2 regions of the Isoptericola sp. NPDC057653 genome follow, and region 2 is predicted to be linked to the other one. Evidence: predicted binding sites of a transcription regulator. Region 2 holds the regulator's gene; the other holds the start of a gene.
What was found. Region 2 encodes LexA, which represses DNA repair genes until DNA is damaged. Its sites were predicted from a motif close to TCGAACANNTGTTCGA; they were not measured.
Positions count from the first base shown of each region.

Region 1: the regulator LexA is predicted to act here: its motif matches at 3,292-3,307, upstream of ACFU9A_RS19180 (DUF222 domain-containing protein).

Region 1 covers NZ_JBHVHP010000003.1:456,442-467,928, reverse strand. Annotated here, with positions in the region: gene ACFU9A_RS19205 (response regulator) at 1-566, shown strand, start outside; gene ACFU9A_RS19200 (GrpB family protein) at 574-1,134, opposite strand; gene ACFU9A_RS19195 (histidine phosphatase family protein) at 1,171-1,830, shown strand; gene ACFU9A_RS19190 (winged helix-turn-helix transcriptional regulator) at 1,827-2,207, opposite strand; gene ACFU9A_RS19185 (SDR family oxidoreductase) at 2,332-3,177, shown strand; gene ACFU9A_RS19180 (DUF222 domain-containing protein) at 3,393-4,892, shown strand; gene ACFU9A_RS19175 (GNAT family N-acetyltransferase) at 5,070-5,546, shown strand; gene ACFU9A_RS19170 (TetR/AcrR family transcriptional regulator) at 5,558-6,232, opposite strand; gene ACFU9A_RS19165 (CotH kinase family protein) at 6,229-8,031, opposite strand; gene ACFU9A_RS19160 (DUF4956 domain-containing protein) at 8,036-8,707, opposite strand; gene ACFU9A_RS19155 (polyphosphate polymerase domain-containing protein) at 8,704-9,681, opposite strand; gene ACFU9A_RS19150 (response regulator transcription factor) at 9,933-10,718, shown strand; gene ACFU9A_RS19145 (sensor histidine kinase) at 10,711-11,487, shown strand, end outside.
Region 2 covers NZ_JBHVHP010000001.1:2,373,249-2,384,735, forward strand. Annotated here, with positions in the region: gene miaA (tRNA (adenosine(37)-N6)-dimethylallyltransferase MiaA) at 1-427, shown strand, start outside; gene dapF (diaminopimelate epimerase) at 424-1,350, shown strand; gene ACFU9A_RS10840 (class I SAM-dependent methyltransferase) at 1,378-1,980, opposite strand; gene hflX (GTPase HflX) at 2,106-3,671, shown strand; gene ACFU9A_RS10850 (ATP-dependent DNA helicase) at 3,771-5,831, shown strand; gene ACFU9A_RS10855 (L-lactate dehydrogenase) at 5,841-6,800, shown strand; gene lexA (transcriptional repressor LexA) at 6,855-7,679, opposite strand; gene ACFU9A_RS10865 (LysM peptidoglycan-binding domain-containing protein) at 7,930-8,268, shown strand; gene nrdR (transcriptional regulator NrdR) at 8,394-8,921, shown strand; gene ACFU9A_RS10875 (DUF5302 domain-containing protein) at 9,076-9,261, shown strand; gene serA (phosphoglycerate dehydrogenase) at 9,366-10,604, opposite strand; gene ACFU9A_RS10885 (HelD family protein) at 10,648-11,487, opposite strand, start outside.

The sequences.
Region 1 (11,487 bases), on a different contig from region 2:
CGGCGGTCGAGGCCCTGCGCCCGGACCTCGTGCTGCTCGACGTGCACCTGCCCGACATCGGCGGCATCGAGGTGCTGCGCCGGCTGCGCGCGGCGGGCCACGACCTGGGGGTCGTCGTGATCACGGCGGCCCGCGAGGCGGACACGGTCCGCGCGGCCGCGGCCGGCGGGGCCGCGCACTACCTGGTCAAGCCGTTCGCGTCGGAGGACCTCACGGCCCGGCTGGAGGCGTTCCGCCGCGCCCACGAGGCGCTCGACGGCCTCGACCGCCCGGGCGGGCCGGGGCAGGCGGAGATCGACGCCCTCCTCGCGCCGCAGCCGTCGCGCGCCGGCGCCGCGGCGCGCCCCGCGCTGCCCAAGGGGCTGAGCCAGGAGACCGCGGACGCCGTGCTGGCGGCCCTGGCCGACGGCGCGGAGCTGAGCGCCGCCGAGTGCGCCGACGAGATCGGCGTCAGCCGCGTCAGCGCGCGCCGGTACCTGGAGCACTTCGCGGCGACGGGCCGCGCCGCCGTGCGCCTCAACTACGGCACCGCGGGCCGGCCCGAGCGGCGCTACCGGCTGCGCTGAGCCGCCGTCAGGCCGACGGGTCGTCGGCGCCGGGATCGTTGACGCCCAGGATCTCGCGGAGCTCGCCCGGCGTGAGGTCCGACTCGGCGAGGATCTTCTGCAGCACGGCCGACTTGCCGGCGAGGTACCGGTCGATGTCCATCGTGGGGTCGGCGGCGAGCGCGCTCTTCACCGCGCCGTACTCGTCCCGCAGGTCGTCGCGGCGCCGCAGCACGTCCCGCACGGCCAGGTGGTTGCGCACGTGCAGCGTCCCCGCCGCGCAGACGTAGACGTGGCGGGCGGGGGCGTCGTCGGGCGCGTCCATCGCCTCGCGGCCGGGCAGGCCCAGGTCGCCGGCGTGGGCGTACCCGACGGCCTCGAGCGCCCGCACCGCCGCGGCGACGTCCGCGGCGGGGACGATCACGTCGACGTCGAGGACCGGCTTCGCCGCCAGCCCGGGCACCGAGGTCGACCCGACGTGCTCGACGACGGCCGTCGGCACCCCGGCGAGCGCCGCCCGCAGCGTGCGCGCGACCCCCTCGAACGCGGCGGGCCAGTCGGGGGAGGACGGGACGACGGAGATCGGCATCCGGTCATCCTCGCAGCGATGGCGCAGGCTAGGACCATGCGTCTCCTTCTCCTCCGACACGGACAGACCCCCGCCAACGTGGCCGGACTGCTCGACACCGGTGCCCCCGGGCCGCGCCTCACCCCGCTCGGGGAGCAGCAGGCCGCCGCCGTCCCGCTCGCGCTGGAGGGGCGGCGCATCGACGCCCTCGCCGTCTCGACCCTCCTGCGGACCAGCCTCACGGCCCAGCCCCTCGCCGACGACCGCACCCTGCGCCCCACGGTCCTGGGCGGGCTGCGCGAGATCGAGGCGGGCTCCCTGGAGATGTCGGCGGACCTCGCCGACCACCACACCTACCTGGAGACGGTGTTCGCCTGGTCGCGCGGCGACCGCGCCCGCCGCATGCCCGGCGGCCCCGACGGCGACGCGTTCCTCGCCCGGTTCGACGACGCCGTCGCCGCGCTGGCCGCGCGGGACCACGGCGTCGTCCTCGCCGTCTCGCACGGCGCGGCGATCCGGTCGTGGTCCGGCGCGCGGGTCAAGGGGCTCGACGTCGACGAGCTGGCGCACACCCCGCTCGCGAACACCGGCCTCATCGAGGTCGAGGGCGACCCCGCGTCCGGCTGGCGCCTCGTCGCGTGGCACCGCGAGCCCGTCGGCGGCGAGCGCCTCGACGCCGTGGTGGCGAACGACCCCACCGGTGAGGCGGTCGACTAGCGGGGGAGCGGGCCGGCGTAGGCGTGGCGGGCGTCCTCGACGGCGGGCAGGTGCTCGTCGGTCCAGTCGGCGAGCGCCGCGAAGACGGGCGACAGGCTCCGGCCGAGGTCGGTGATCTCGTACTCGACCCGGGGCGGCACCTCGGCGTGGTAGTGCCGCAGCACGAGGCCGTCGCGCTCGAGCTGGCGGAGCCGCTGGGTGAGGACCTTCGGCGTGATGCCCGCCAGCCGCCGCTCCAGCTCGACGAAGCGCACCGGGCCCGACCGGTGGAGCGTCCACAGGATGGGCGTCGTCCAGCGGCTGAAGAGCAGGTCGACGGCGGGGCTGATCTTGCACGCCGCCAGGGGGTCGACGTCGGTCTGGTCGGTGAGGGACATGCCGCTCCAATACTTTCCCGGGGGAACGTGCTCGACGGGTGCTCCTAGTTTCCTCGGGTCGGCGTCGTTCGGACGCCACCCGGGGCCGCGGCGCCGGTACTTTTCGCATGCGAGGAGCACGTCCATGATCGTCGTCACCGGTGCCACAGGAAACGTCGGCCGCCCGCTCGTGGAGTCGTTGGCGGACGCCGGCCACGCCGTCACCGCCGTCTCCCGGGGGGTGACGTCGGGTCTGCCGTCCCGGCCCGGCGTCAGCCCCGTCGTCGCAGACCTCGCCGACCCGGCCGGCGTGGCCCCGGCGCTGGTGGGGGCGCAGGCCCTGTTCCTCCTGGTCCCGGGAGCGGGCGCCCACGTCGACGGCCCCGCCCTGCTCCGCGCGGCGGCCGACGCGGGGGTTCGCCGCGTCGTCCTGCTGTCGTCGCAGGCGGCCGGCACGCGGCCCACGTCGGTGTCGCACGCGCCGCTCGCCGCGCTGGAGACCGCGGTGCGGTCGTCCGGCCTCGACTGGACGATCCTGCGCCCGGGCGGGTTCACCACCAACGCCTTCGCCTGGGTGCCGTCGGTCCGCGCGGAACGCACCGTCCTCGCGCCCTACGCCGACGTGGCGCTGCCCGCGGTGGACCCCGGCGACATCGCGGACGTGGCCGCGGCGGCGCTCACCGGCGACGGCCACGCAGGACGGGTGTACGGCCTCACCGGACCGGAGGCGACCAGCCCCCGGCGACGCGCCGAGATCCTCGGTGCGGCGCTGGGCGAGGAGCTGCGGTTCGTCGAGCTGGGTCACGACCGGGCGAGGGAGCAGCTGCTCCGGGCGATGCCCGCCCCGGTGGCCGACGGCACGCTCGACATCCTCGGCAGGCCGACGCCCGAGGAACGTCGCATCAGCCCCGACGTGCCGGCCGTCCTCGGCAGGCCGGCGACGTCGTTCGAGGACTGGGTCGGCCGCAACCTCGACGCGTTCCGCGGATAGCCGCGGGGTGCGCCGCGGCGGCGTCCGGCCACGTCCTGCCACGTCCTGCCACGTCCCGACCGTCGAGGACGGTCGTCCACAGGCCTTGTCGGGCGGCGTCGCCAACCCCTAGGGTCGAACGTATGTTCGATGACGGCGAAGGCGCGGGAAGCGGCTCGGTCGAGCCCGTCGCCGCCGCCGTGCTCCGGAGCGTCGACCCAGGGCCGCGTCCGTCGGTGCACGACGTCTCGGCGGCGATCGACGACGCCGTCGCGATCCAGGCACGCATCGACGCGCTGGAGGGAGCCAAGCTGCTCGCGGTCGAGCGGGCACGGCGTGCGGCGGCGGGGTGCGAGCGGGTGCTGCTCGACGACCGGGACCCGGAGCTGCGCCGGGCGTCGTCGGTGCGGCGGCACGAGCTCGCGACGCGGGCGTTCACCGCGGACCTGGCGGTGGCCCTCCGCCTGTCCGGGCAGGAGGCGGGGCACCTCGTCGACACCGCCCGCGTGCTGACGGAGGCGGCCGTGGACGTCGGGGGCAGCGGGGGCTTCGGGGCGGTCACCGAGCCGGCACTCGTCGGGCTGTGCCGCGGCCGCTTCTCGGCGGCCCACGCCCGCGCCGTCGCCGACACGCTGGCCGACCTCCCCGACTCCGCCGCCCGCCACCAGGTCGAGGCGTGCGTGGTGCCCGCGGCGGGTCGGGACACGCTGCCGCAGCTCCGCCGGCGCCTGCGCCGTGCGCGCGACCGGGCGCACCCCGTGTCCCTGACCGTCCGGCACCGGGCGGCCGCCGAGAAGCGGGCGGTCCATCTCGACCCCGGCGCCGACGGCATGGCCTGGCTCACCGCCTACCTGCCCGCCGCGCCGGCGCACGCGATCCACGACCGGCTCACCCGCGCCGCACGCACCGCCCGGGACGGCGGCGACCCCCGCGGGGTCGGGCAGCTGTGCGCGGACGCGCTCGCCGCACTCCTCCTCGCCCCGCACCTCGGCGGGTCGAGGGACGCCCCGTCACCCGGCGGTGGCGCAGCCGCAGGCCCCCCGACGCACGTCGGGGGTGTCGAAGGCTTCGTGGGGACCGGCGGGGGTCGCGACGCGGTGCCGGACCTCGTGGAGCTGACACGTCGGATCGCCCCGTCGGTGCGGCTCACGGTGCCGGTGCTCACGCTGCTCGCCGGTGACGCCGGCGACGTCGCCGAGCTGGACGGTCAGGTGCCCGTCGACGCGGAGACCGCGGCCCGTCTGACGGCGAACGCGCCGTCGCTGCGCAGGTTCCTCGTCGACCCGGTCGACGCGACGGTCCTGACCGCCGACGCCGGCACCTACACCGTGCCCGCCGCCCTCCGGGCGCTGCTGCAGGCTCGCGACCTCACCTGCACGTTCCCCGGCTGCACCCGCGCCGCGACGGGCAGCGACGTCGACCACGTGCGGGCCTGGGCGGATCGGGGCGCCACCACCGCCGACAACCTCACCCATCTGTGCCGGCACCATCACGTGCTCAAGCACCAGACGGGCTGGCGCGTCGTCCGCGCGTCCGACGGCGTCCTCACGTGGACGTCGCCCACCGGGCGCACCCGCGGCGAGGCGCGCGGACCGTGCGCGGGTCGTCGGGGGCCGTCGGGTCCGTCGGAGCCTTCGAGGCCGCCGGCCGAGGCGGGTTCACGCGGGGACGACCGGCGCCCGCTCGCTCCACGTCGCCTGCTCCGCCAGAGCGACCCGGGGGCACCGCCGTTCTGACGGCCGGCCTGGCGGTGCGGCGGCCCTTGCGCGGACGGGTGCTCGGACGGGTGCTCGGGTGCTCGGGTGCGCGGACGGGTGCTCGGGCGGGTGCGCGGACGGGTGCTCGGACGGGTTGCGACCGCTCCGCGGGGCGCGTCCGCGACGCTGTGGCTCGCCGCGTGCCAACATGCCCGCATGACGACGGTGACGCTGCGCGAGATGACCCCGACGGAGTTCGACGAGTGGCAGGACGAGCTGGCCGAGGGCTACGCGGCCGAGCAGGTCGCCGCGGGCCGCTGGCCGTGGGAGGGGTCGGTGCGCCGCGCCCGCGAGGAGAGCGCCCAGCTGCTCCCGCAGGGGCTCGCCACCGAGCGGATGCTCGTCCGGCTCGCCGTGGACGCCGACGGGGAGCCGGTGGGTCGTGCCTGGGTGGCGCTGGACCCGCCGCACTGCCTGCCGGGCGTCGCGTTCCTCTACGACATCGAGGTGCTCGAGCAGCGGCGGGGGCAGGGCTTCGGGCGCGCGGTCCTGGCGGCGACGGAGGACGCGGCGCGGGAGGCGGGCGCGACCGCGCTGGAGCTGAACGTCCACGGGCGCAACGCGACCGCCGTCGCGCTGTACGACACCTCCGGGTACGCCGTCGTCACGCAGCAGATGCGCAAGCCGCTCTGAGCCCTTCTCGGCTACGGACGGCGTCGACCGCGGGCCCCGGGCGACGCCGTCGGCGGGCCCCGCCGGACGGCCGGGCGTCCCCCGGCGAGCAGCGAGCCCGCCAGCGCGAGGCTCCGGCGCAGCGCCTCGTCCCACGGCGCGCCCGGGGCCACCGGCAGCGACCAGAGGGTGTGCCGCAGGAGCCCCGAGGCGAGGACGACGGCCAGGTGCGCCCGCGCGTCGAGGTCGGGCGCGGGCAGCCGGCTGGTGCGCTCCAGCCGCCTCCGCGCCGCGGTCACGGCCCACGACCGCGGCCCCGCGAGGTGCCCGATCTCCCGTGACCTCAGCCGCGCGTCTCCCTCCAGGAGCTGGAACCGCCGCCGGAACAGGTCGAGGTCGCCGACCGCCTCCCGGGCCCCGGTGACGAGGAGGGCGACCAGGTCGTCGAGCAGCGGGCCGTCCGCGCCGACGAACGCCTCGACCGCGTCCTCGCTCGGGTGCGGCGGCCGGCCGAGGATCGCGGCGTCCTTGCTGCCGAAGTACTTGAAGAAGGTGCTCTGCGCGACCCCGGAGGCGGCACAGATCCGTGCCACGGTGACCGCGGCGTAGCCGTGCTCGAGACAGAGGTCGACGGCGGCCGCCTCGACCCGCGCCCGGGCCGCGGCGCGCTTGCGCTCCCGCAGCCCGGGCGGTCTGGCGTCGGTCATCCGTTCTCCGGGGAGCTTCCCGTGGACCCGCCCGTGGACCCGCCTGTGGACCCGCCTGTGGACCCGTTCGACGACCTGTCCGTGGGCCCCGTGGCGGACGCGTCGTCCGCCCCGCCCGCGGTGAGCTTCGACCGGACGGTCGTGGCGTCGGCGTCGATGGTGGCCTGGTCGACGCCGTCCGTGGCGGGTACCCGCGCGGCGACCTCGTCGACCAGCGCCGCGGCCTTCCCGCTATCGATCCACTCGGCGGTCAACGCGCTCACGGCGTCGTCGACCATCGCGGAGAAGTCGGCGTTCGCCTCGAACCGGGTGACCAGGGCGTTGTTGTTCATCATGCCGCCGCCCGTCCCGCCGCCCGGGCCGCCCTGCTCGCCCCCGGGCGGGCCGTCCGTCCCTCCGTCGTCGGGCATCCCACCGTCGGGCATCCCGCCGTCGGGCATCCCGCCGTCGGGCATCCCGCCGTCGGGCATCTGGCCGCCCATGCCGCCGGGCCCGGCCATCCCGCCGAGCGCGAGGTTGAGGTCCCAGCTGACGACGCTGAGGAGGCCGGTGTCGAGGTCGTAGTACAGGTACGCGTTCTTGCCGGGTCCGGAGATGGTGTCGAAGTTGTCGAGCACCTCCTGCGTGCCCAGGTAGGTGGCGAACGAGCCCACGTCGACCCACTGGTCCAGGTCGGCGGCGAACTCCTCGTCGGAGGCGCCGTCCAGCCACTTCAGGAACGACACGACCGGCTGCAGGTCCTGGCTGCCGTTGAGGTTGATCTGCTTGAAGTCGTCGGTGTACTCCGTCTGGTCGTCGCCCTGGTACGTGAACGAGCTCGTGGACAGCAGCTTGTAGAGCACCCCGTCGCCGTCGAGCTCGGTGGCGTACTGCGGGTCCGGGTTCTCCACGACGAGGCGGGTCGTGGTCGGCCGGTCGTTCACCGTGTAGGTCGTGAACGCGTAGTCCTGGGTGGGCTGGCCGGTCCGCTCCGTGAGCTCGAGCGAGACCGCCTCGTTGAGCGACGACGCGCTCGACGCGCTCGCCGGGCGGATCGACAGCTGGGTCCTGCCCTGGTAGGCGCGGCCCGGCTCGTTCTCGTCGAAGCTCACCAGCAGCGGCAGGTTCTCCGGCTCGGCGGTCGTCAGGGACACGCCGGTCCCCGCGAACCCGCCGCCGCCGGCACCGCCGCCGGCACCGCCGCCTCCGCCGCCGGGCACGCCGCCCTCGGGCAGCTGGCCGCCGTCGGGCGGCTCCATGCCCTCGGGGAGCTCCATGCCCTCGGGCAGCTGCGGCACGCCGCCGTCCTGCCCGCCGGGCCCACCCTTGCCGCCACCCATGCCACCACCCATGCCACCCATGCCGCCGATGCCGCCCGGGGCGCGCTCGCCCTGCGTGGACGACCCGTCCCGCTCGTCGACCAGCGACGACAGCGTGGAGTTGCCCTTGAGGCGGACGGCGACGTCCTCGATCGTCGTGCCGTCGATGGTGATGTCGGCGGACATCCACTCCTTCTCGCCGTCGGCGAAGTAGGCGTCGAGCATCTCGTCGTAGCGGCGCTGCGAGTAGGACAGCGAGATCTCGTGGCTCACGGAGTCGTCGAAGAGGTCGACCGTGCCCGCGACGTCCTGGGTGATGCGCTCCTCGTCGGTGACGGCGGCCGAGCTCGTGGAGTAGGGCCGGATCGTCACGTCCCCGAAGACGGTCAGGGCGACGACGACCCCGACGACGCCCGCCGTCATCGGCTTCCAGTGCTGCCGTAGCCGGATCGGGAGGCGCTTGCGGAGGCTTGCGATGCGCGTGTTCACGTGGTCGGTCACCCGCTCACATGTCGGACTGGTCGTACCCGGTCAGGACGGTGACCTTCTGCCCGGAGTTGATCGCGCCGAGCTCCTCGATGACCTCGGCGGTCGTCACGCCGCCCTTGAGGCGCACCGAGTAGAACAGCTCGGTCAGGGCGCCGCCCCGGACCGTCTCGACGCTCACCAGCTCGAACTCCTGGGTCATGCGGACCAGCACGTCGGCGACGTCCTGCTGGTACCGCGGCTCGGGCGGCACCTGGACCTTGACCACCTGCCGCTGGATGTCGAGCTTGAACCAGTCGAAGCGCTGCATGAGGAAGATGACGAGCAGGATGATCGCGGTCGCCGCGGCGGCCAGCAGGTAGAAGCGCGTGCCGACGGCCATGCCGATCGCCATCACGAGGAAGATGAACCCGACGTCGCGGGTCTCCTTGATGGCGTTGCGGAACCGGATCACGGACAGGGCGCCCACGAGGGCGAACGCGCGGGCGATGTTCGAGCCCACGACCAGCATGATCACCGCGACGACCATGCCGATGATGACGAGGGTCTGCACGTAGGACTGGCTGTAGGAGATGTTCCGGTGCGTCCGCTTGTAGACCCAGCCGATGGCCGAGGACAGGACGAAGGACAGCACGAGCGTCATCGCGACGTCGAAGACGGAGAAGGTTCCGCTCAGATCTTGCAGGTTCATCGGACCAGGACACTCTTTCGGTCGGGGGCGTCGGCGACGCCGTGCGGGGTGGTGCGGTCGGTGGGGCTGTCGGTGGGGCCGTCGTCGGGGCGGACGACGCCCAGGACGTCGTCCAGCTCGTCGGGGGCGTGCATCGTCGAGCGCGGCGCGAGGCCGAAGGCCTGCACGCTCTGGCAGTACTTCGAGATCCGCACGACGTCGAGGCTCATCCGGGCGGTGAGGTCCGTGACCCACGCCGGCACGCGCTCGTCGGCCTTGACCTCGAGCACGGACAGGCGGGCGGGCAGCACGAGCCGGTTCGGGCTCTCGGACGCGAGGTGGAAGTCGCGGTCCCGGCCGCGCAGGCGGTGGTCGAGCGTGACGCGCAGTCCGAGGTCGGCCTCCCGTCCCACCCATGCCTCGCGGTGGTACCCGGTCGTCACGGTGGGGCGCAGGTCGAGCTCGCCGACGAGCGTGGCCACCTCGGCGAGGAACGCGCGCTCGCGCGCGCCGACCTCGCCCTCGGGCTCGTAGCCCTCCGGTGAGCACAGCCGCAGCGCGTCGCGGTACGGCAGGAGGACGCGGCGCTTCTGCGTCACCCGGTTCACGCGCTGCTTGATCTCGACGAACACCGTCGAGTCGGGCGTCAGGTCGTCCGCTGTGCCGTAGTGCCGCACGCGCAGCTTGCGCCGGAACCGCAGGCCCTCGACCTTCTCCCAGTAGAACTTCAGCTGGGCGGTGTCGTAGTAGACGCTCGTGATCGGGTAGCCGCGCTCGCCGGAGTAGGCGTCGTCGTCCATGTGCCGACGGAGCTCCGCGCGGAGCTCCTCGGCCTGGTCCTGCGGCACGAGGTACTTGATCTCGAACCGGTTGAACGCGTGCAGGCGGCTCGCGGTGGCCGTGCGCGCCGAGGTCGAGGCGCCCGCGGGGTGGTCCGTGCCGGGGGTGCTCGATGTCGCCCGGGGCTCGGCGGTGCGTCGGGACGGACGTCGCACGGTGCGCTCCTCTCGCAGTCGCCGGGTCGGCCGCGGGGTGAACGGCGGCTGTCCGGCGGGTGAACTTTCGGGAGCCTGCAGGCTGGCGGGCGAACCTATGCGCCTCCTGGAACGGCGGAGGTCGGAGGGGTCCGACTCCACGGTGCGGCCGCGCCGGACCGCCGATCGGCACGCCTCCGCGCGACCGAACTCATGGCGAACGCACAGGTTCGGCTCAGGGACGGCACCGGTACGCGGGCCACCCTGGCGCCATGACCTCTGCCCCGTGGCCTGCCGGCCGCACCGGCCAGCGCCGCGCCGAACAGCCACGCCTCAGCCGCCCGGACGGGTCGCCCGTGAGCGTGCTCGTCGTCGACGACGAGCCCAACCTGGCCGAGCTGCTCACGTCGGCGCTGCGCCTCGAGGGGATGGAGGTCGCCGCCGCCCCCGACGGCAACGCGGCGATCCGGATGGTGCGGGAGTCCCGCCCCGACGTCGTCGTGCTCGACGTCATGCTCCCGGACATGGACGGCTTCACCGTGCTGCGGCGGCTGCGGGGGCAGGGCGCGCACATGCCGGTGCTGTTCCTCACCGCGCGCGACGCGGTCGAGGACCGCGTCGCGGGCCTCACCGTGGGCGGCGACGACTACGTCACCAAGCCGTTCAGCCTCGAGGAGGTCGTCGCCCGGCTGCGCGGCCTCCTGCGGCGCGGGGGTGCCGTCACCGAGTCCGAGGACGGGGTCCTCGTCGTCGGCGACCTGGAGCTGGACGAGGACGCGCACGAGGTGCGGCGCGGCGGCGACGAGGTCCGCCTCACCGTGACCGAGTTCGAGCTGCTGCGCTACCTCATGCGCAACCCGCGCCGGGTGCTGTCGAAGGCGCAGATCCTCGACCGCGTGTGGAACTACGACTTCGGCGGGCAGGCGAACATCGTCGAGCTCTACGTCTCCTACCTGCGCCGCAAGATCGACCGGGGGCGCGAGCCGATGATCCACACGCTGCGCGGCGTCGGGTACGTCCTCAAACCCGCGAGGGGCGACGGCGGGTCCCGTGCCTGAGACGGCGCCGGCGCGCCGCGCCCGCACCCGGCGCCCGACGGCGCTGCGGAGCCGGCTGGTGCTGGTCCTCGCGGCGGTCGTCGTCGTGGTGACCGTCGGCCTCGCGACGGTCTCGACGGCGGTGCTGCGGTCGCAGCTCGTCGCGCAGGCCGACCTCGAGCTCGAGCAGGCGAGCCAGCGGCTCTCCCAGGGGCCGGGCAGGCGGCCCCCGGGCTCGGGCACCCCGTCCCCGTCGCCGTCGGCGTTCCCCGCGGGCTTCGGCCCGGGCAGCGCCGTCGTGCGGACCGTGGACGGCGAGCTCGTGCTCGCCGACCACGTCACGTCGTCGCTCGAGCGCGAGGCGCTCGACGACGCGCAGGTCGCGGCCCTCCAGGCCGTGCCGGCCGACGGGCAGGCGCACGACGTCGAGCTGCCCGACCTCGGCGGGTTCCGCGCGGTGCACGTGACCACCGACGACGGGCAGACGTCGATCGTGGCGCGGACCACCGCGACCGTCACCGCGACGTTGCACCGCTTCGTGCTGGTCGAGGCGGCGCTCGGGGTCGCCGGGCTGGCCGCCGCGATGCTGGTCGGGGCGTGGCTCGTGCGCCGCTCGTTGCGGCCCCTCGACGACGTCGCGGCGGCGGCGGGCCGGGTGTCCGAGCTCGAGCTCGCGCAGGGCGCGGTCGCCGGCATCCCGCGGGTCCCGGACCAGCTCACCGACGAGCGCATCGAGGTGGGGCAGGTGGGCGCGGCGCTCAACCGGATGCTCGAGAACGTCGAGACGTCC
Region 2 (11,487 bases):
GCGGCCGGCCGTGCAGATCGGGCTGGACTGCGACCGTGAGGTGCTCGACGCGCGGGTGGCCCACCGCGTCGAGCGGATGTGGGACGAAGGGCTCGTCGCCGAGGTCCGCGGGCTCGCCTCCCCGGAGCAGGGCGGCACCGGGCCCGGGCTCGGCACGACGGCGGCCCGCGCCGTGGGCTACGCGGAGCTGCTCGCGTGCTGGCGCGGGGAGCTCACCCTCGACGCCGCCCGCGAGGCGATCGTGGCGAACACGCGCCGCCTGGCGCGCAAGCAGATGGGCTGGTTCGGCCGCGACCCGCGCGTGCGCTGGCTCGACGCCGGGTCGCCCGACCTGCTCGAGGAGGCGCTCGCGGTGGTCCGCGCCGCCGACGGGGGCACGCTGCCGGCGCCCGGCACGCGGGCCGTGCGCCGTAGTCTGGGCTCATGACGCTGCGCTTCACCAAGGGCCACGGCACCCAGAACGACTTCGTGCTGGTCGCCGACACCCGGGGAGACCTTGAGCTGACCCCCGAGCACGTGCGGCGCCTCACCGACCGGCGGGGCGGGATCGGCGGCGACGGCGTCATCCGGCTCACCCCCACGGCGGCGATCGCGCGCTCCGGGGAGCCGGTCGCCGACGCGGTGCTCGCCGAGGAGCCCACGGCGATCTGGTTCATGGACTACCGCAACGCCGACGGCTCCGTCGCGCAGATGTGCGGCAACGGCGTGCGTGTCTTCACCGCGTTCGCCGAGCAGCTCGGCCTCGCCGACCTCGCCGACGGGCAGGAGCTCGCCCTCGGGACCCGGGCCGGCGTGCGCCGGGTCCGCAAGGAGCCGGGCGGCTGGTACGCCGTCGACATGGGCGCCTGGTCGCTGCCCGGCGGGGACGAGGCCGCCCGGCGCGGGGCGGACGCGGCGGTGCTGGTGCGCGGCTGGTCGGCGCCCCGGCCGGCGCTGGGCGTCGACATGGGCAACCCGCACACCGTGGTCGCGCTCGCGCGCACCGAGGAGCTCGAGGACGCCGACCTGACCCGCGCCCCGGAGGTGGACCCGCTGCCGCCCGAGGGCACCAACGTGGAGCTCGTCGTGCCGCTGCCGGAGGCCACGGGTCCCGACGGGAGCCCGGTCGGGCGACTGCGCATGCGCGTGCACGAGCGGGGTGTGGGCGAGACGCGCTCGTGCGGGACGGGCGCGTGCGCCGCGGCGCTCGCGGTGCGCGCCTGGGCGCTCGCCGGCGCGGCCGGCCCCGTGCCGGACATCTGGGAGGTGGAGGTGCCCGGGGGCCTCGTGCGGGTCCGTCTGCTCGAGGGCGGGCACGTGGAGCTCGCCGGCCCGGCGGAGCTCGTGTTCAGCGGCGAGACCGAGCTCTGACCCCTGACCCGTCGAGCCCGCGGTCGGTCAGACGACCCGCAGGACGCGGAACCCCTTCGAGGACGTGGTGCGCTCGACGTCGCGCCCGAGCTCGTCCTCGATCCACCGGGCGAGGGAGTCCGAGCCCAGGTTCTTCTGCACCACCAGCCACGCCTCCGCCTCGGGGGCGAGGCGCGGGAGCCAGGCGCGCATCAGGTCGTGCAGCACCGCCTTGCCCACCCGGATCGGCGGGTTCGACCAGATCGCGGCGAACCGCACGTCGTCCGGGACCTCCTCCGCGCGCACCGCGCGGACGTTCTCCAGGCCGAGCCGGTCCGCCGTCGAGCGCAGCAGGTCGAGCGCCCGCTCGTTGACGTCCACCGCCCAGACGGTCGCGTCGGGCGAGGTCAGCGCCATCGTGAGGGCGATCGGGCCCCAGCCGCAGCCGAGGTCGAGGAGGTCGCCGGTCGCCGGCGGCACCGGCACCTCGCGCAGCAGCACCTGGGTGCCCTTGTCCACGCCCCCGGGGGAGAAGACCCCGCCCGCGACGTCCACCTCCACGTCCTGGCCGGCCAGCCGGACGACGGCGCGGCGGCGCTCGGCGTCGGAGGCCGGGCGGGCGGTGAAGTAGTGGTCGGGCTGCTCGGTCACCCGCCGATCCTAGGTCGCCCGCGGCCCGGACCCACGAAATTCTCTCCGCCGGGACGATCTCGCGTGGGACCCTTGTTGGAGCAGAAGGACGGCCAGGCCGTCGATCCCGACCCGAGAGGCACACCTTGACCCACACCCCGACCAACCCCGACACCCCGCAGGCCGACGAGACCTCCGGCGCCGAGAGCACGGCGGCCGACCGGCGCGCGGCCGAGCGCGACGCCCAGGCGATCGCGCAGGACGTCGTGGCTCGGGTGCTCGCTCGGGCCGGGACGGCGCGCGCCGAGGGCGCCACGGTGCACACGACGCACGACGGCGACCAGCTCGACCTGGAGGAGCGGATCTCGCTGCGCCGCGTCGGCGGGCTCTCCACGGAGCTCGAGGACGTCACCGAGGTCGAGTACCGGCAGCTGCGCCTGGAGCGCGTCGTCCTCGTCGGCCTGTACTCCGGCGGCGAGGCCGCCGCCCGTGACGCCGAGGTCTCGCTCCGCGAGCTCGCGGCCCTCGCGGAGACGGCAGGCTCGCAGGTCCTCGACGGCCTGCTGCAGCGCCGGCAGAAGCCCGACCCGGGTACCTACCTCGGGTCCGGCAAGGCGGCCGAGCTGGCCGAGGTCGTCGCCGCCGTGGGCGCCGACACGGTCGTCGCGGACACCGAACTGGCGCCCTCCCAGCGGCGCGCGCTCGAGGACATCGTCAAGGTGAAGGTCGTCGACCGGACCGCCCTGATCCTCGACATCTTCGCCCAGCACGCCAAGTCGCGTGAGGGCAAGGCGCAGGTCGAGCTCGCGCAGCTCGAGTACCTGCTCCCGCGCCTGCGCGGCTGGGGCGACTCGATGTCCCGCCAGGCCGGCGGCCAGGTGGGCGGACAGGGCGCCGGCATGGGCTCCCGCGGCCCCGGTGAGACGAAGATCGAGCTGGACCGCCGGCGGATCCGCAACCGGATGGCCAAGCTGCGCCGCGAGATCGCGGCGATGGCGCCCGGGCGCGAGACCAAGCGGCTGGACCGCAAGCGGCACGGCGTGCCGAACGTCGCGATCGCGGGCTACACGAACGCGGGCAAGTCGTCGCTGCTCAACGCGATGACCGACGCCGGCGTCCTCGTGGAGAACGCCCTGTTCGCCACGCTGGACCCGACCGTCCGCAGGGCGCGCACCGAGGACGGGCGCCCGTACACCCTCACCGACACCGTCGGGTTCGTGCGCCACCTGCCGCACCAGCTCGTGGAGGCGTTCCGCTCCACCCTCGAGGAGGTGGGCGACGCCGCGCTGCTCCTGCACGTGGTCGACGTCTCCCACCCGGACCCCGAGGGGCAGATCGCCGCGGTCCGCGAGGTGCTGGCCGAGATCCCCGGCATCGCCGACGTGCGCGAGGTCGTGGTGCTGAACAAGGCCGACGTCGCCGACCCGGCCGTGGTCGGTCGCGTACAGCGTCGCGAGCGGCACAGCGTCGTCGTGTCCGCCCACTCGGGCGAGGGCATGGCCGAGCTGCGCGAGCTGGTGGCCGCCGAGCTGCCCCAGCCGCAGGTCGAGATCGACCTCGTGGTGCCGTACTCCCGTGGCGACCTCGTGCACCGCGCGCACGAGACCGGCGGCTCCGTGGCCGAGGAGCACCTCGCCGAGGGCACGCGCCTGCGCGGTCGCGTCGACGAGGGCCTCGCGGCGGAGCTGCGGCACGTCGCCGTCACGGGCTGACCACCCGGCGGCGGGCGCTCCCTCCGGGGGCGTCCGCCGCCGTCCCCCGTCCTTGGCGCGCGGCGTCCGGGGGTCGGTGACCCGCCCTAGGATCGTCGGGTGACCTCCGCCGACACCCCCGACGCCCAGCAGCTCCTCGACCTGGCGGTGGGGGCGCTCGGCGGCGGCCGGCGCGACGGGCAGCACCAGATGGCGGCCGCCGTCGCGGAGTCCGTCGAGGAGGGCCGGCACCTGCTCGTCCAGGCCGGCACCGGCACCGGCAAGTCGCTCGCCTACCTGGTGCCCGCCGTGCGGCACGCCGTCGTCGACGGCAAGCGCGTCATCGTCTCGACGGCCACCCTGGCGCTCCAGCGCCAGGTCGTGACGCGCGACCTGCCCCTGGTCGCGGAGGCGGTGGGGCCGAAGCTGCCGCGCGCGCCCAAGGTGGCGCTGCTCAAGGGCTGGCACAACTACCTGTGCAAGCACAAGGTCACCGGCGGGTACCCGGTCGAGGGCGCGACCCTGTTCGACCTGCCCGCCGACCCCGGCCCGGGCGAGGGCGCCGGTGCCGAGCAGCACCCCGCGCCCACCGCGTCGCGCGGCCGCGGCGGTCGTGCGGACGACGCCGCGAGCCTCGCCGACCACGTGCGGCGGCTGCACGCCTGGGCGGACGAGACCGACACCGGCGACCGCGACGACCTCGTCCCCGGCGTCCCGGACCGCGCCTGGCGCCAGGTGTCGGTCACGGCCCTGGAGTGCCTCGGCAACCGCTGCCCCCTGCTGACGGAGTGCTTCCCCGAGCACGCCCGCGCCGCGGCGCGCGAGGCCGACGTCGTCGTGACCAACCACGCGATGCTCGGCATCGCCGTCTCTGGGAGCCCCGGCGTACTGCCCGAGCACGACGCGGTCGTCGTCGACGAGGCCCACGAGCTCGCGGAGCGCGTGACCGCGGCCGCCACCGTCGACCTCTCGCTGACCGTGGTGGAGCACGCCGCGCGCCTCGCGCGCCGCCACGGGGGCACCGAGACCTCGGCGCTCGACGCGGCGTCCCAGCAGCTCGGCACGCTGCTCGCCACCGCCCCGGCGGAGCGCTTCCCCCAGGGCCTGCCCGACGACCTGCGCGTCGCCGTCGCCGCCGTGCGCGACGCCGCGCGGGAGCTCCTCACCCGGCTCAAGCCCGCGGGGGAGCCCAAGGGCCAGGCCGCGCCGGACGCGGGGATGAAGATGGCGCAGTCCGCCGTGCTGCAGCTCTTCGAGGTCGCGGAGCGGATGGCGGCGGAGGACACGACGGCGGACGTCCTGTGGTGCTCCCGGCCGCCCGAGAACGCCCCCTGGGCCGGCGACGGTGTCACCCGGCTGCACGCGGCGCCGCTGGCGGTGGCGGGCCTCATCCGCACGCACCTGCTCGGGGAGGCCACGGGCGTCTTCACCTCCGCGACCCTCGCCCTCGGCGGCACCTTCGACCCGGTGGCGCGGTCCCTGGGCCTGGCGGGCTCGGGCGGCACGGGCGAGACGGCCGACTGGACCGGTCTCGACGTGGGCAGCCCGTTCGACTACCCGCGCCAGGGGATCCTCTACGTCGCCCGGCACCTGCCCGCCCCGGGCCGCGAGCCGACCACCGACGCCCAGCTCGACGAGATCGCGGGCCTCATCGAGGCCGCCGGCGGCCGCACCCTCGGGCTGTTCTCCTCCCGGCGCGCGGCGCTCGCCGCGGCCGAGGCGATGCGTGAGCGGCTCGACGTGCCGATCCTGTGCCAGGGCGACGACCAGCTGCCCACCCTGGTGAAGGCGTTCGCCGACGACCCGGCGACGTGCCTCTTCGGCACCCTGTCGCTCTGGCAGGGCGTGGACGTCCCCGGGCCCAGCTGCCAGCTGGTGCTCGTCGACCGGATCCCGTTCCCGCGCCCGGACGACCCGGTGAAGGCCGCCCGGGCCCGCTCGGTCGAGCAGGCGGGCGGCAACGGGTTCATGCAGGTCTCCGCCACGCACGCGGCGCTGTTGCTGGCCCAGGGCGCCGGCCGCCTGGTGCGCACGGGGGACGACCGGGGCGTCGTCGCGGTCCTCGACCCGCGGCTGGCGACGGCCCGCTACGGGTCGTTCCTCACCCGGTCGATGCCGGACTTCTGGCCCACCACCGACGGCGAGCTGGTCCGCGCTGCGCTGCGGCGCCTGGACACCTAGCCTGGGCCCGTGGACGGCACACGCAGCACGACCAAGCTCGCGATCGTCGGCGCCGGCGCGGTGGGTTCCACCCTCGCGTACGCGGCGCTCGCCCGGGGGGCGGCGCGCTCCGTCGCCCTGATGGACGTCAACCGCGCCAAGGTCGAGGCCGAGGTCCTCGACCTGCGGCACGGGAGCATGTTCATCCCGCAGGCGGAGATCGAGGGCTCGGACGACGTCGAGGTGTGTCGCGGGGCGGACGTCGTGGCCGTCACCGCCGGGGCCAAGCAGAAGCCGGGCCAGAGTCGCCTGGACCTGGCCGAGGCGACCGTGGGCCTCACCCGCACGATCCTGCCGCAGCTCCTCGAGGTCGCCCCGGACGCGGTCTACCTCATGGTGACGAACCCCGTCGACGTGGTGACGTACGCGGCGCAGGAGATCAGCGGGCTGCCGCGCGAGCGCGTCTTCGGCAGCGGCACCGTCCTCGACTCCTCCCGGCTGCGCGACGCGCTCGCCCGGCACTGCGGGGTCGCCGTCGGCAACGTGCACGCGAACATCGCGGGCGAGCACGGCGACTCGGAGATCGTGCTGTGGAGCTCGGCGACGATCGCCGGGGTGCCGCTGCTGGACTGGCGCCCCTTCCGCGGGCGGCCGCCGCTCGACGAGCCCGCCCGGCACCGGATCGCCACGGACGTGGTGGAGTCCGCCTACCGGGTCATCGCCGGCAAGGGGGCCACGAACTACGCCGTGGGGCTGGCGGCGACCCGCATCATCGAGGCGGTCCTCAACGACGAGCACCGCGTGATGAACGTGTCGTCGCGCCTGGACGGCTTCTACGGGATCAGCGACGTCTGCCTCTCCGTGCCGTCCCTCGTCGACCGGCGCGGTGTGGCGGAGACGATCGACACCCCGCTGTCCGACGACGAGGTCGCCGGCCTGCGGGCGTCGGCCGAGGGCATGCGCGAGGTGCAGCGCCGACTCGGCCTCTGAGCCCCTGACGCGCCGGACCCCCGGCCCGGTGCGGGCCGGGGGTCCGGCGTCTCGTCAGAGGCTGCGGAGCACGGCCACGACCCGGCCGAGCACCTGGGCCTCGTCGCCCGGGATGGGGGAGTAGGCGGCGTTCTGCGGCATGAGCCACGTGTGGCCGCCGGTCTGCTTGAAGGTCTTGACCGTCGCCTCGCCGTCGATCATCGCGGCGACGACCTCGCCGTTCTCCGCGACCGGCTGGCTGCGCACGACCACCCAGTCGCCGTCGCAGATGGCGGCGTCGACCATCGAGTCGCCCGCCACCTTGAGCAGGAACAGGTCCCCGTCGCCGACGACCTGGCGGGGCAGGGGGAAGACGTCCTCGACGACCTGCTCGGCGAGGATCGGGCCGCCCGCCGCGATCCGGCCCACGAGCGGGACGTAGGAGGGCGCCTCGGCCGGCTGCGCGTCCGAGCCGGCGACCGACCCGGCGACGAATCCCGGCGTGCGCGGCGCGGAGACCTGTCCCTCGCCGTCCGACGTCGCGGGCGCCTCGGGGTCGACGACCTCGATCGCGCGCGGCCGGTTGGGGTCGCGGCGCAGGAAGCCCTTGCGCTCCAGGGTGGTGAGCTGGTGCTTGACCGACGAGGGGCTCGCGAGGCCCACGGCCTCGCCGATCTCCCGCATGGTCGGCGGGTACCCGCGGTCCTCGACGGAGCGCCGGATCGTCTCGAGGACGCGCCGCTGGCGCGGGGTGAGCCGGTCGGCCGAGGGGACGATCTCGCTCACCGACGCGAGCGCGGCCTCGGGGGCGACAGGCGTGTCCTCGGGGGTCTCCTGCCGCGCCGGCCACGGCGTGGCAACCGTCGTGGACGCCGGGGCCTGGTCCCGTCCGCTGGTCATCGCGTTCTCCGTCCTGCAGGGGCGCGGCCCGCGGGCGGGCCGATGAAATCCGACAAACCTTCCATCGCGCTGCTGGTCACTCTAGGCCAGTTCCGGCCCGACATCAAACATCTGTTCGATCAGCCCTCGACCGTGTCGCCGGGACGTGGTACACCTAGTACAGCAGTTCGACGTACAGGTGTTCGACGAACGGATGTTCGACGGCAGCCGCCCGACGGGCGACGACGCGACGTGAACCGGAGGCAGGACGATGCAGAACCCGCGCAGCACCACCGACGCACCCGGGTTCCTCGGGCTGGGCGGGCTCCGGCTCAGCCGGCGGGGGCGCGTCGTGATCGCCGCCCTCGTCCTGCTCGTGCTGGTCGCCGCCGGGCTCGTGGGCCAGCGCGCCGTCGCGGACGCGCCGGGGTCGGGCGTGGAGGTCCGGCTCCACACGGTCCAGCCGGGCGAGACCCTGTGGCAGTACGCGCGCTCGGTCCGGGACACGGGCGACGACCTGCGTGACGTCGTCGCCGACCTGCGCCAGCTCAACGGCCTCACGACGGCCGAGCTGCAGGCCGGTCAGGTGGTCCTCCTGCCCGAGGACTGAGCGCGCGCTGCGCGACCTGGGCGGCGACGGTGCGAGGATGGACCCTGCTTGCGCCGGGCGCGGCGTCCCGCTTACCTTGTCGGGCAGCCGGGCGCCGGTCCGGAGCCGAGCGCAGGAGACCAGCGATGCACTGCCCGTTCTGCCGCCACGCGGACTCGCGAGTCATCGACTCGCGCACCTCCGACGACGGTTCGTCCATCCGCCGACGGCGGCAGTGCCCGGCGTGCCAGCGCCGCTTCACGACGATCGAGACGGCGAGCCTGTCCGTCGCCAAGCGCTCCGGCGTCACCGAGCCGTTCAGCCGTGACAAGGTCGTCGCCGGGGTGCGCAAGGCGTGCCAGGGCAGGCCCGTGAGCTCCGACGACCTCGCGCTGCTGGCGCAGCGGGTCGAGGAGACGCTGCGGGCGTCGGGTCGTCCCGAGATCGAGGCGAATGAGGTCGGGCTGGCGATCCTGGGGCCGCTGCGCGAGCTGGACGAGGTGGCCTACCTGCGGTTCGCGAGCGTCTACCAGTCGTTCGAGTCCCTCGAGGACTTCGAGAGCGCGATCACCTCCCTGCGCGCGGAGCGCGAGGCGCGCGCCGACGACGCGGAGCGGGACGGGGACACCGAGGGCGCGGAGCCCGCGACCGTCGGCCGCGACGCGTCGCGCTGACCCAGGGCTCCGCGACCGTTCGCGGCCCCGTGTGCCCGCTCCGGGCGCAATGCTCTTGGCGCGACGCGCGGCGGTAGAGCATGCTGGTCGGCACCAGGTGCTGCGCGGTCTGCCGTGCGAGCACGTCCACCCCGACGATGACGAGGTGATCGTGATGACGACGGACGACGCCAAGGGCGCCAAGCCCAGCGAGGACACGAAGGCGCGCTTCCGGGAGGCGCTGGAGCGGAAGAACGCCGCCAGCCACCCGACCGCCGGCAAGGACGGCAACACCGGGCAGGTGCACGGCTCGGAGACCTCCGGCCCCGTGCAGAAGATGTTCCGCCGCAAGTCCGGCTGAGCAGTCCGGTCCCACGACCACGCGAGGGCGTCCCCGGGTCTCCGGGGACGCCCTCGGCGTGTGTCGGCGTGTGTCGGCCTGTGTCGGCCTGTGTCGGCCTCGTGTCAGCGCGCGGCCGGTCCGGGCGGGAACTCGGGCCGCTCGAAGGCGTCGCGGATGCGCAGCCGGATCGTCGACGGCATGGCCTGCAGCTTCGCGGAGGCGCCGCGCTGCGTGACGTCCGAGATGTCCGTGACCACGTAGCCGACCTCGCCGCGGGTGGCGAGCATCTGCGCCTCGATGTTGGCGCCGTGGTCCGCGAAGACCTGGTTCACGGCGGCGAGGACGCCCGGCACGTTGCGGTGCAGCAGCATGATGCGGCCCACGCCGGTGTGCGCGAGCTGCAGGTTGGGCAGGTTGACCGAGAGGGTCGTCGAGCCGGTCTGCACGAAGTCCCGGAGCTTCTTCGAGACGAACTCGCCGATGGCCTCCTGCGCCTCCTCGGTGGAGCCGCCGACGTGCGGCGTGAGGATGACGTTGGGCAGGCCGCGCAGCGGGGAGGTGAACTCGTCGCCGCGCTTCTTCGGCTCGGCCGGGAAGACGTCGACGGCGGCGCCGCCCAGGTGGCCCGACAGGATGTGCTCCCGCAGCGCCTCGAGGTCGACCACGAAGCCCCGCGAGAGGTTGAGGAAGATCGCTCCCGGCTTCATCCCCGCGAACAGGTCGGCGCCGAAGAGGCCGGCGTTGCCGGGGCGCCCGTCGACGTGGATCGTCACGGCGTCGGCCTCGGCGAGGAGCTCCTCGACCGTCTCGACGCGGTGGGCGTTGCCCAGCGAGAGCTTCTCGGCGGTGTCGTAGAAGACGACCCGCATGCCGAGGTTCTCCGCGAGGACCGACAGCTGGGAGCCGATGTTCCCGTACCCGATGATGCCGAGGGTGCGGCCGCGCACCTCGTGCGCGCCGTCGGCGGTCTTGTCCCACACGCCGTCGTGCAGCGCCTTGTCCCGCACGCTGAGGCGGCGGGTCAGGGAGATGATCTCCGCCACCGCGAGCTCCACCACCGAGCGCGTGTTGGAGTAGGGCGCGTTGAACACGGCGACACCGTGGGCCGCGGCCGCGTCGAGGTCGATCTGGTTGGTCCCGATGGAGAAGGTGCCGACGGCCTGCAGGCCGGGGACGCTCTCCAGGACCTTGCGGGTCACGGTGGTCTTGGAACGGATGCCGAGGATCTGGAAGTCCGCGAGGGACTCGATCAGCTCGGCCTCGTCGAGCGCGCCGGAGCGCGTGACGACCTCGATGCCCGCATCACGAAGATTCTGGGCAGCGACGGGGTGGACGTTCTCGAGAAGGAGGGCTCGCAGCACGAGGCCATGGTGCGCCGTGCGGGCCCGCCCCCACAAACGCGTCTCACGCCGCGGCGAGCTCGACGATCCCCGCGGGCAGCGGCTGCTCGTGCACCACGACGAGGCGCTGGGTGGGCCGCGTCATCGCCACGTAGAGGTCGGAGGCGCCACCGGGCCCCCCGGTGACGGCCACCGGCTCGACGAGGACGACGGCGTCGAACTCGAGGCCCTTGGTCTCCCGCGGGTCGAGCACGACCACCTGCGCGTCCTCGGGGCGCTGCGCGCGCAGGCGGTCCGCCTCCGCGCGCCCGAGCGCGCCGGGGAGCACCTCCGCGACGATCGCGCGGAGCGCGTCGACCTCGTCGGCCGCGGCCACCACCGCGACCCGCCCGGCGCCGTCCGATCCCACGAACCGGGCGGCCAGCGCGGCCACCTGGTCGCGCACCTCCTGGACGAGGGCGGGCCGCGCGGGGCCGGACGGCGTGACGCGGGCGAGCTTGAGCGCGCCGGGCACCTCGCGGGCCGCCGTGAGCGGCGAGGTGGGTAGCCCCGCCGCCGCGGCCATGCGCTGAGCGGCGTCGGCGACGGCGGCCGGCGTGCGGTAGCTGACGGTGAGCTCCTCGAGGCGCCAGGAGCCGCCCAGCACGGGGTCGAGGGCCTGGCCCCACGACCGCGCGCCGGCGGCCGACGACGTCTGCGCGACGTCGCCGACGATCGTCATCGAGCGGGTCGGCACGCGACGCACGAGCATGCGCCACGCCATGGGGGAGAGCTCCTGCGCCTCGTCGACCACGACGTGGCCGTAGGTCCACGTGCGATCCTCGGCCGCGCGCTCCGCGGTGGTCAGGCGAGGCCCGGTCGACTCGAAGCGGGACGCCAGGGTCTCGGCGTCCACGAGGCCGCC